2 regions of the Streptomyces sp. NPDC054834 genome follow, and region 1 is predicted to be linked to the other one. Evidence: riboswitches for the same ligand, from Rfam matches in the RefSeq annotation. Region 1 holds a riboswitch; the other holds the start of a gene.
The links. Region 1 has a riboswitch for S-adenosylmethionine ahead of ACWGJM_RS31725 (aminotransferase class V-fold PLP-dependent enzyme). Riboswitches for the same ligand answer to the same signal wherever they lie in the genome.
Positions count from the first base shown of each region.

Region 1 (3,710 bases):
GCGGCCTTCGCGATCGGGCTGGACAACTAGACGGCAGGGACGCAACGGCCGTTCTCGGTGCGGTAGTTCCACTTCGCGCCGGCCCGCACGAGCTCCTGCACCGCGCCCACGAACCGCTCCACGTGCTCGTCCGGAGTGCCCGCGCCGAAGCTGACGCGGATGGCGTTGAGGGACTTCTCGCCGGGCGCGGCCTCGGGGGCGCCGCACTCGCCCTGGGCCTGCGGGTCGCTGCCGAGCAGGGTGCGCAGGAGCGGGTGGGCGCAGAACAGGCCGTCGCGGACGCCGATGCCGTACTCGGCGGAGAGGGCGGCGGCGAAGTGCGAGCTGTTCCAGCCCTCGACGACGAAGGAGATGACGCCGACGCGCGGGGCGTCGTCGCCGAAGAGGGAGAGGACCCGGACCTCGGGGACCTCGGCGAGGCCCGCGCGGACCTTCCCGATCAGGTACTCCTCCCGGGCGACCAGGGTGTCGAAGCCCGCCTCGGTGAGCGCCTTGCAGGCCGAGGCGATGGAGTAGGCGCCGATGACGTTCGGGGAGCCGGCCTCGTGGCGGGCGGCGCTGTCGTGCCACTCCACGTCCACTCCCCCGTCCGTGCGCCGGCTGACCTTGCGGCTGGCGCCGCCGCCCGCGAGGTACGGCTCGGCCGCGCGCAGCCAGTCCGCGCGGCCGGCCAGCACACCGGAGCCGAACGGGGCGTACAGCTTGTGCCCGGAGAAGGCGACCCAGTCGACGTCGAGGTCCCGGACGGACACCGGGTGGTGCGGGGCCAGCTGGGCGGCGTCCAGGACGATCCGGGCGCCGTGCGCGTGGGCGGCGGCGGCCAGCTCGCGGACCGGCCACAGCTCGCCGGTGACGTTCGAGGCGCCGGTGACGCACACCAGGGCCGGCCCGTACCCCCCTTCAATCGACACAGTGCGGTCGGCGAGGGCCCGCTCCAGCGTCTCGACGGCCTGCCGCGGGGTGCGCGGGGCGTTGAGGTAGGTGACCCGCGCGTCCTGCCAGGGCAGCAGCGAGGCGTGGTGCTCGGTCTCGAAGACGAAGACCTGGCAGTCGGCGGGGAGCGCGCGGGCGAGCAGGTTGAGGGAGTCCGTGGTGGACCGGGTGAAGACCACCTGGTCGTTCTCCCGGCAGTCGAGGAACTCGGCGACGGTCTTCCGGGCGTTCTCGAAGAGGTCGGTGGACAGCTGGGAGAGGTAACCGGCGCCCCGGTGCACGCTGCCGTAGTACGGGGCGTACGCGGCCACGTCGTCCCAGACCCGCTGGAGCGCGGGGGCGCTGGCCGCGTAGTCGAGCGCGGCGTAGGTGACCTCGCCGCCGGTGACGAGCGGCACGGTGACGTCCCGGCCCAGAACGGGCAGCGGGGCGCAGACGGACTGGTCGGCGGCAAGGGTGGAGACGGACATGGGTGTACTCCCGTGAAAGCAGGCGGAAATCGCCGACGCGAGCGAACGGGTGCTCGAGCGCCGACAGGGTGAAGGGGGTGTGCGGAGGCGGGGCTCGACGCCCCTAGGGCCGGCGGCCCTAGCGCATTCGCTTGCTCACGGAAGGCTCCCTCGACGACCAGGACCCCTGGTTTGCGAGGGGTCCGCGCTTGCCGCAGACCTCGCTGCCTGCGGCCTGGTCTTCACCCGGGGCACCCCGCCACGGACGGAGGGTTGCCGGACAGTCGGCCGGGGCCGAATGACTGTCACTCATGACCTGGAATGGAACGTACGCGAGCCGATCACCGGCCCGCAACTCGTGTCCGGATCCCGGGACGCCGCCCACGCGTCGGGGTCACCGGACGAAGTGGTGCCGATGCGAGCGCCGGGACCAGCGCACGCCGAACAGCACCAGGTCGACGGCCAGGACCACCACACCGATGATCAGGAGGTAGAACAACCCGTTCGCCGCCACGCCGATGAGTCCCAGCACGAGCGCCACGATGATCAGGAACAGGAAGAGCGCCATGGGTGACCACATCCTCCGACCGGGCCGGTCAGCCGCGCGCGAGACGGCGCCCGCGTTCGGCACCGGCCTCGTAGGGCCTGTCGTAGTGTTCGAAGATCTCGTGTTCCCGTTCGGCCGGCAGGACGTCGTCCATGCCGATCGACGGCGACTTCTTCACCTGCCCGCGGGGATGGGCCACCCGCACGTAACCGGGTCCGAGGGTCGCCTCGTCGAGAGGGACGAAGACGAGCCGGTGGCGTGTCGGCACCCCGGTGCGGACGGTGACCATGGCGGGCGTGTCGTCGGTGGTGTCCACGTAGACCGCTTCGAGGGCTCCGATCTTGCGGCCCCTGGGATCGATCACGTCGCGGTTGCGCCACTCGCGGATATCGGCTGAGTGGATCATGCCTCGCTCCTCGCGGCCCGCCCTCCCGGACACCGCAGGGGGAAGCGGAGCGGCCGCGGGAGAGCTACCACGTCTTCACTGTACTCCCGCGGCCGCTCGGGTCACGCGTTGCTCGCGGCCACCCAGCGGTCCAGGGTCCGTCTGGCCGAGCCGGTGTCGATCGACTCGGCCGCCTTGCGCATCCCGGCGCGGAGCTGCTCGGCCAGCGGCTCCTCCGTCGGGTCCAGGGCCACCAGGGCCGCCGCCGAGTTCAGCAGGACGGCGTCCCGTACGGGGCCCGTCTCCCCGTCGAGGAGCTTCAGGGCGACCTCGGCGTTGTACGACGGGTCACCGCCGCGCAGGGCCTCCACCGGCACCAGCTCGATGCCGACGTCGCGCGGGTCGAAGCGCTCCTCGGCGACCTTGCCGTCGCGCACGACCCAGACGTGGGACGTGGACGTCGTGGTCAGCTCGTCGAGGCCGTCGTCGCCGCGGAAGACCAGGGAGGAGTTGCCGCGTTCGGCCAGGACACCCGCGATCATCGGCGCCAGACGGGGGTCCGCGACGCCGACCGCCTGGGCCTTCACCTTCGCCGGGTTGGTCAGCGGCCCGAGGGCGTTGAAGACCGTCCGAATGCCCAGCTGGCCGCGGGCGGCGGCCACATGACGCAGCGCCGGGTGGAACTTCACCGCGAAGCAGAAGGTGATGCCCGCCTCCTCCGCCACCTCGGCCACCCGCTGTGGCGTCAGGTCCAGATTGACGCCCAGCTTCTCCAGGACGTCCGACGAGCCCGACGCCGAGGAGGCCGCCCGGTTGCCGTGCTTGACGACCTTCGCGCCCGTGCCGGCCACCACGAGCGCCGACATCGTGGAGATGTTCACCGTCTTCGCGCCGTCGCCGCCCGTGCCCACGATGTCGACCGTGCGGCCCGACACCTCGATCACATTGGCGTGCTCGTACATCGCCCGGACCACACCGGTGATCTCCTCGACGGTCTCGCCCTTGGCGCGCAGCGCCACCACGAAGCCGGCGATCTGCGCGTCGGTGGCCTCGCCGCGCATGATCTGGTCCATCGCCCAGGCCGTCGCGTCGGCGCTCTGGTCACGGCCGTACAGCAGGGCGTTCAGCACCTCGGGCCAGGAACGGCCCGCCGCGGTGTCGCCTCCAGCGGGGGTCACAGCGCTCATCAGCCGCTCCTGGTCGTCGTAGAAGAGTGTGTCGTCGTAGAAGAAGAGTGTGCTGCCACCCTATCCAGCCCGGGGCACGGCGAAGGGCCCCGTCCGAACACCGGACGGGGCCCTTCGCGCGTGGCGTGGCGTGCGCAGCGATCAGTGGTGGCCGTGGCCGCTCGTGATCTCCTTGTACTCCTCGACAGTCGGCTTCGGGATCTGGTTGT
Region 1 is NZ_JBSGZV010000029.1:60,932-64,641, reverse strand. It holds gene ACWGJM_RS31730 (Lrp/AsnC family transcriptional regulator) at 1-30, shown strand, start outside; gene ACWGJM_RS31725 (aminotransferase class V-fold PLP-dependent enzyme) at 27-1,403, opposite strand; SAM riboswitch class IV at 1,583-1,699, opposite strand; gene ACWGJM_RS31720 (hypothetical protein) at 1,777-1,950, opposite strand; gene ACWGJM_RS31715 (PRC-barrel domain-containing protein) at 1,979-2,335, opposite strand; gene trpD (anthranilate phosphoribosyltransferase) at 2,437-3,501, opposite strand; gene qcrB (cytochrome bc1 complex cytochrome b subunit) at 3,643-3,710, opposite strand, start outside.

Region 2 (3,710 bases), on a different contig from region 1:
GCAGCGGCGATGATAGGCGCGGGATCGAGGTCGAGAGCGTGGCAGTTGTCCGCGAACTCGTTGGCCAGGGCGATGTTGACGGCGCGGAACGTGTTCTCCCACAGCTTGGTCATCTCGGCGTCCTCGGGCGACGGCAGGGCATGCACGGTCGGTGCGGTGCGGCGCAGTACCGCCGCCGCGAGCGAGGTCGAGTGGGTTCCGGCGCCGCCGACGACCCGGGGGGTCGTGTCCTGGGTGTGCCGGGCGTTGCCGGGGTCGATGCGTTCGGGAGAGAAGGCCACGAAGACCTCGCTGCCCACCTCCAGGCCCCGTTCGGTGAGCGGCTTGATCAGCAGGTCTCGCGTCGTGCCCACGTATGTGGTGGACGTGAGCATCAGCAGCTGGCCGGGAACGGCGTGGGCGACAGCGGTCGCGCAAGCCCCCGCCATGGCGGTCAGGTCCGGTACCAGGTGCCGGTCCACGGGCGTGGGCACGCAGATCATGACCGTGCGGGCTCGGGCGAGCTGGCCGGGATCCGAGGTGAGGGTGAAACGGGCGTCGTCCAGATGGCGACTGAGACGCTGGTGATCGATGGGCAGCAGGTCCACGTCGCGGCTGCGTATGGCCTCCAGACGCGCGTCGCTGACGTCAAGACCGATGACTTCGTTGCCCGCGGCGAGCAGGGCGAGCGCGGTGGGCAGTCCCACGTAGCCGAGCCCGACGACGGCGACAGGGGCCTTCGCATGCTCTTCCGGATCGGGCAGCCGGTCCGCTTCCCCGGCACTGGAACGGTGCACGGCCGAACGGTGCAGCACGGGCTCTTCTCCGACGGAATGAAGAAGGCGGTGCGCCGACCGCGGGCCCGACGAGTCCTCGTCGTACGTCATATCGGATGCCCCCAATTTCAAGCGGATGTCACCCACAGCCACGCGCGCGGGAAGCGGCGGGCGGCTGGGGTGAGTGATGGTCAAGTTAGTGGATTCGGAGACGAATGTGTGTGTCGCGTGGGGAGTTTGTGATGAACTCGTGAAGATCATTGATGCGGTCCCGGCATTGAAAGGGGCGCGGTGCGGGATGCGATGCGCACCTCAAGCATCGCCCTTCGGGACGTGGAGGTCGGCTGCCGTCCGTGTCTGCGGCGCATCGCGCCTCCGTCGAGACGCGCTGCCGGCTTCGTTGCGGCGGCGGTAGCTGCCGTTGCCCATGACCGCTGAGAAGATCCGTCGGGGTGTCGACGCGCCTCCCGGTGGCTCAGGCGTTGCGGGTGGAGGTGGCGCGGACTCCCGCGTAGACGGTCAGGAACAACTCCAAGCGGGCTGCCTCGGCGGGGGACACGTCGCCGGCGGTGAGGCGGGCGCGGGCCTCGCGGTGGATCCGTCGCAGATAGCCGCTGCGCTCCAGGTGTCGCCAGAGGAGGCGGAAGGTCTGCTGATGATCCTGGAGCGTGGTCTCGTAACTTCTTCGAGTGACGTGATCGGCTTGGTCCATCAGAGCCTCGAAGTTCTCATCGTCGCTGCGCCCGAGCATTGCAGCCAAGTGGCGGTAGTAGACGGTCAACTCCTGCTCACCGTTGTTGTCCAAGCGGTCCCTCCTCAGGTCCGGCGGTTGCCTTCGCTGCCCCAGTTCGTCCCAGTCGGACGAGCCGGCCTGGGGCGGTAGGCGGTAGGCGGCAGCCGCTGGCGAGCCCGTCCATTCGTTTTCGGCCGACGGCGAGGCTGCTGCGGAACCCAAGGTGAAGGAAGAATGCGAGGAGACGGACGTGACGCTCTGATAACCCGTGTTATCAGGGCGATGTGTTGAGCACCTCGGTCTCTGCTGGGCGACCCCGGACCGGAAGGGCGGGGCTACTTGAAGCCGTTGGGGCTGCCGGTCTCCCGCCTCTTCGGAGGAGTGTTCTCGGACTCTGTCGTACGCCCAGGCCACGGCTTGTCATGGAGCTCGCGATCGCGAGCAGGCCAGTGTTCCGGTTGAGGTGTGGCAATGCCTTCTCGTACTGGACTCGCAACCCGTTCTTGTGTCAACATCCGTTCCGGTCACGAAGCCGATCGCGCCCCTGGACGACCGTCGGCTGGCAACCTCGCCCACCGCGCAAGGTGCCTTCCAGGGAAGACCAGGCCTTCACGGTCCCGTGGGGGTAAGCGCGGATCTCCCTGCCCAGCGGGTAAGGGGGTCCCTCTGGGAGGGAGACCTCATGTCTGCTCACATGTCGATGGCCGAAACGCCGCAGTGGGCTCATTACCAGCAGGCCGTGGTGGACGTCGAGTTGCCCGAAGGCACGGTCCGAGTGGCACCGGCACCGCGAGCGGTCACGGTCGGCTCGTTTCCTGCCCCGCATGGGGAGAGCATCCACGTCGTCACGGCGCACAACCCTGGTGGCCGCCGCGCATCCCGGCTGGAGAACGACCGTGCCCACCTAGAACTGCTCGGGCAGCTGCGCCGACGGGGACTTCGTTGGTGGCCTGCTGTAGGCGGTGACGTGGAAGGTCGACACGCCGAGGAGAGCGCAGCGATTGTCGGCCTGAGCGACCAGGAAGCGTGCGCACTGGGTCGGCAGTTCGGCCAGGACGCGGTGTTCGCCTGGTCGGAAACGACATGGAGGCTGCTTTCCTGCTTCGAAGCCGAAGAAGCACCGACACGCGGCTGGCAGGCAACCAGGCGGTCCCAGCAGGACTGACCCCCAGCGCCGTCACCGACCGTTCGGGTGACACGGCCACCCTCTCTGACGCGAGAGCGGCCGCGCTGATTCCGGACAAAGCACGCCACGGGCGTCGTCCCCTTCGCTTAGGGCGGCGCCCGACCGGCCTCCTGAACGATTCTGCGGCCCCGGTTACCGTCGGACTGGGCCTCGCGTCTGCCTTCGACCGTCAACCTGGCTGGTCGCCCGCGGCTTGCGGACCGTATCGGAACCAGATCCGACCGCCTTGACGATCGTCGGCGGCAAGCACACGCCTCCACGGCATCGGCCGAGGGGCCACCACACAGACCTGAGGAGTGCCGCCGTGGCTCCGCCCTCGCGATGCCCGCACTGCGCCGCATCACTCGAGACCGAACTACCGCCGGGTGCAGGCGCCTCGCCTGAGCCCCGTCGCCATCCCGTGACCAGCCGGGTCTTGCACGTCGTCGTCCACGAGGTGCACCCCGAGCCGTCGCTGTACGCCTGCCCCGACTGCGGGGGCCGCTGGCCGCGTGGAAGGCCTGCCTCGGCCGACCCTCTGCGCAAGCGTGTCCTGCCCTATCTGCAGGTGCGGAAGAGGAACGCCGCCCCCATCCGTCCACCCCGCCAGACGACGCCCGACAAGGAGAAAGAGAACCCCGTGCCCCTCGAAGACACCGTCGCCTCCTCGTACGCCCGTGTCGAGCGCAACGGAAGCTCTAGTACCTACTCGATCGTGGTGATCTCGGAGCAGCCCGGCAACGCCGACACCCTTGAGGTGCTCAACGTGCCGCACCTGCCTCCCGCCACTGTTCCGGGCGACGCCCCAGAGATCGACGCCCTTGTCTGCGACGCCGCCGAGGAGGTGCTCCTGGACGCCTCCTATGAACTCACCTCGGACTGGCGAGCCGGAAATGGTTGCTACCTCGTCGGTGTCGCCATCCCCGACCGGGTCTTCGAGGAGCAGGACGAGCGGCTCAGGGCGGCGGCCGCGGCCGTTGAGGGCCTGGAGTCGCTCGATCGGACCGAGGCCGAAACCCTGTTCAAAACGGCCGAAATCACTTCCGGCGGGGACCTC
Region 2 is NZ_JBSGZV010000030.1:78,090-81,799, forward strand. It holds gene ACWGJM_RS32275 (nucleotide sugar dehydrogenase) at 1-1,016, opposite strand, end outside; gene ACWGJM_RS32280 (hypothetical protein) at 1,231-1,560, opposite strand; SAM riboswitch class IV at 2,011-2,126, shown strand; gene ACWGJM_RS32285 (DUF3293 domain-containing protein) at 2,171-2,653, shown strand; gene ACWGJM_RS32290 (hypothetical protein) at 3,075-3,710, shown strand, end outside.
Region 2: it holds a riboswitch for S-adenosylmethionine, as region 1 does, so the genes downstream of both, ACWGJM_RS32285 (DUF3293 domain-containing protein) here and ACWGJM_RS31725 (aminotransferase class V-fold PLP-dependent enzyme) in region 1, are expected to answer to the same signal.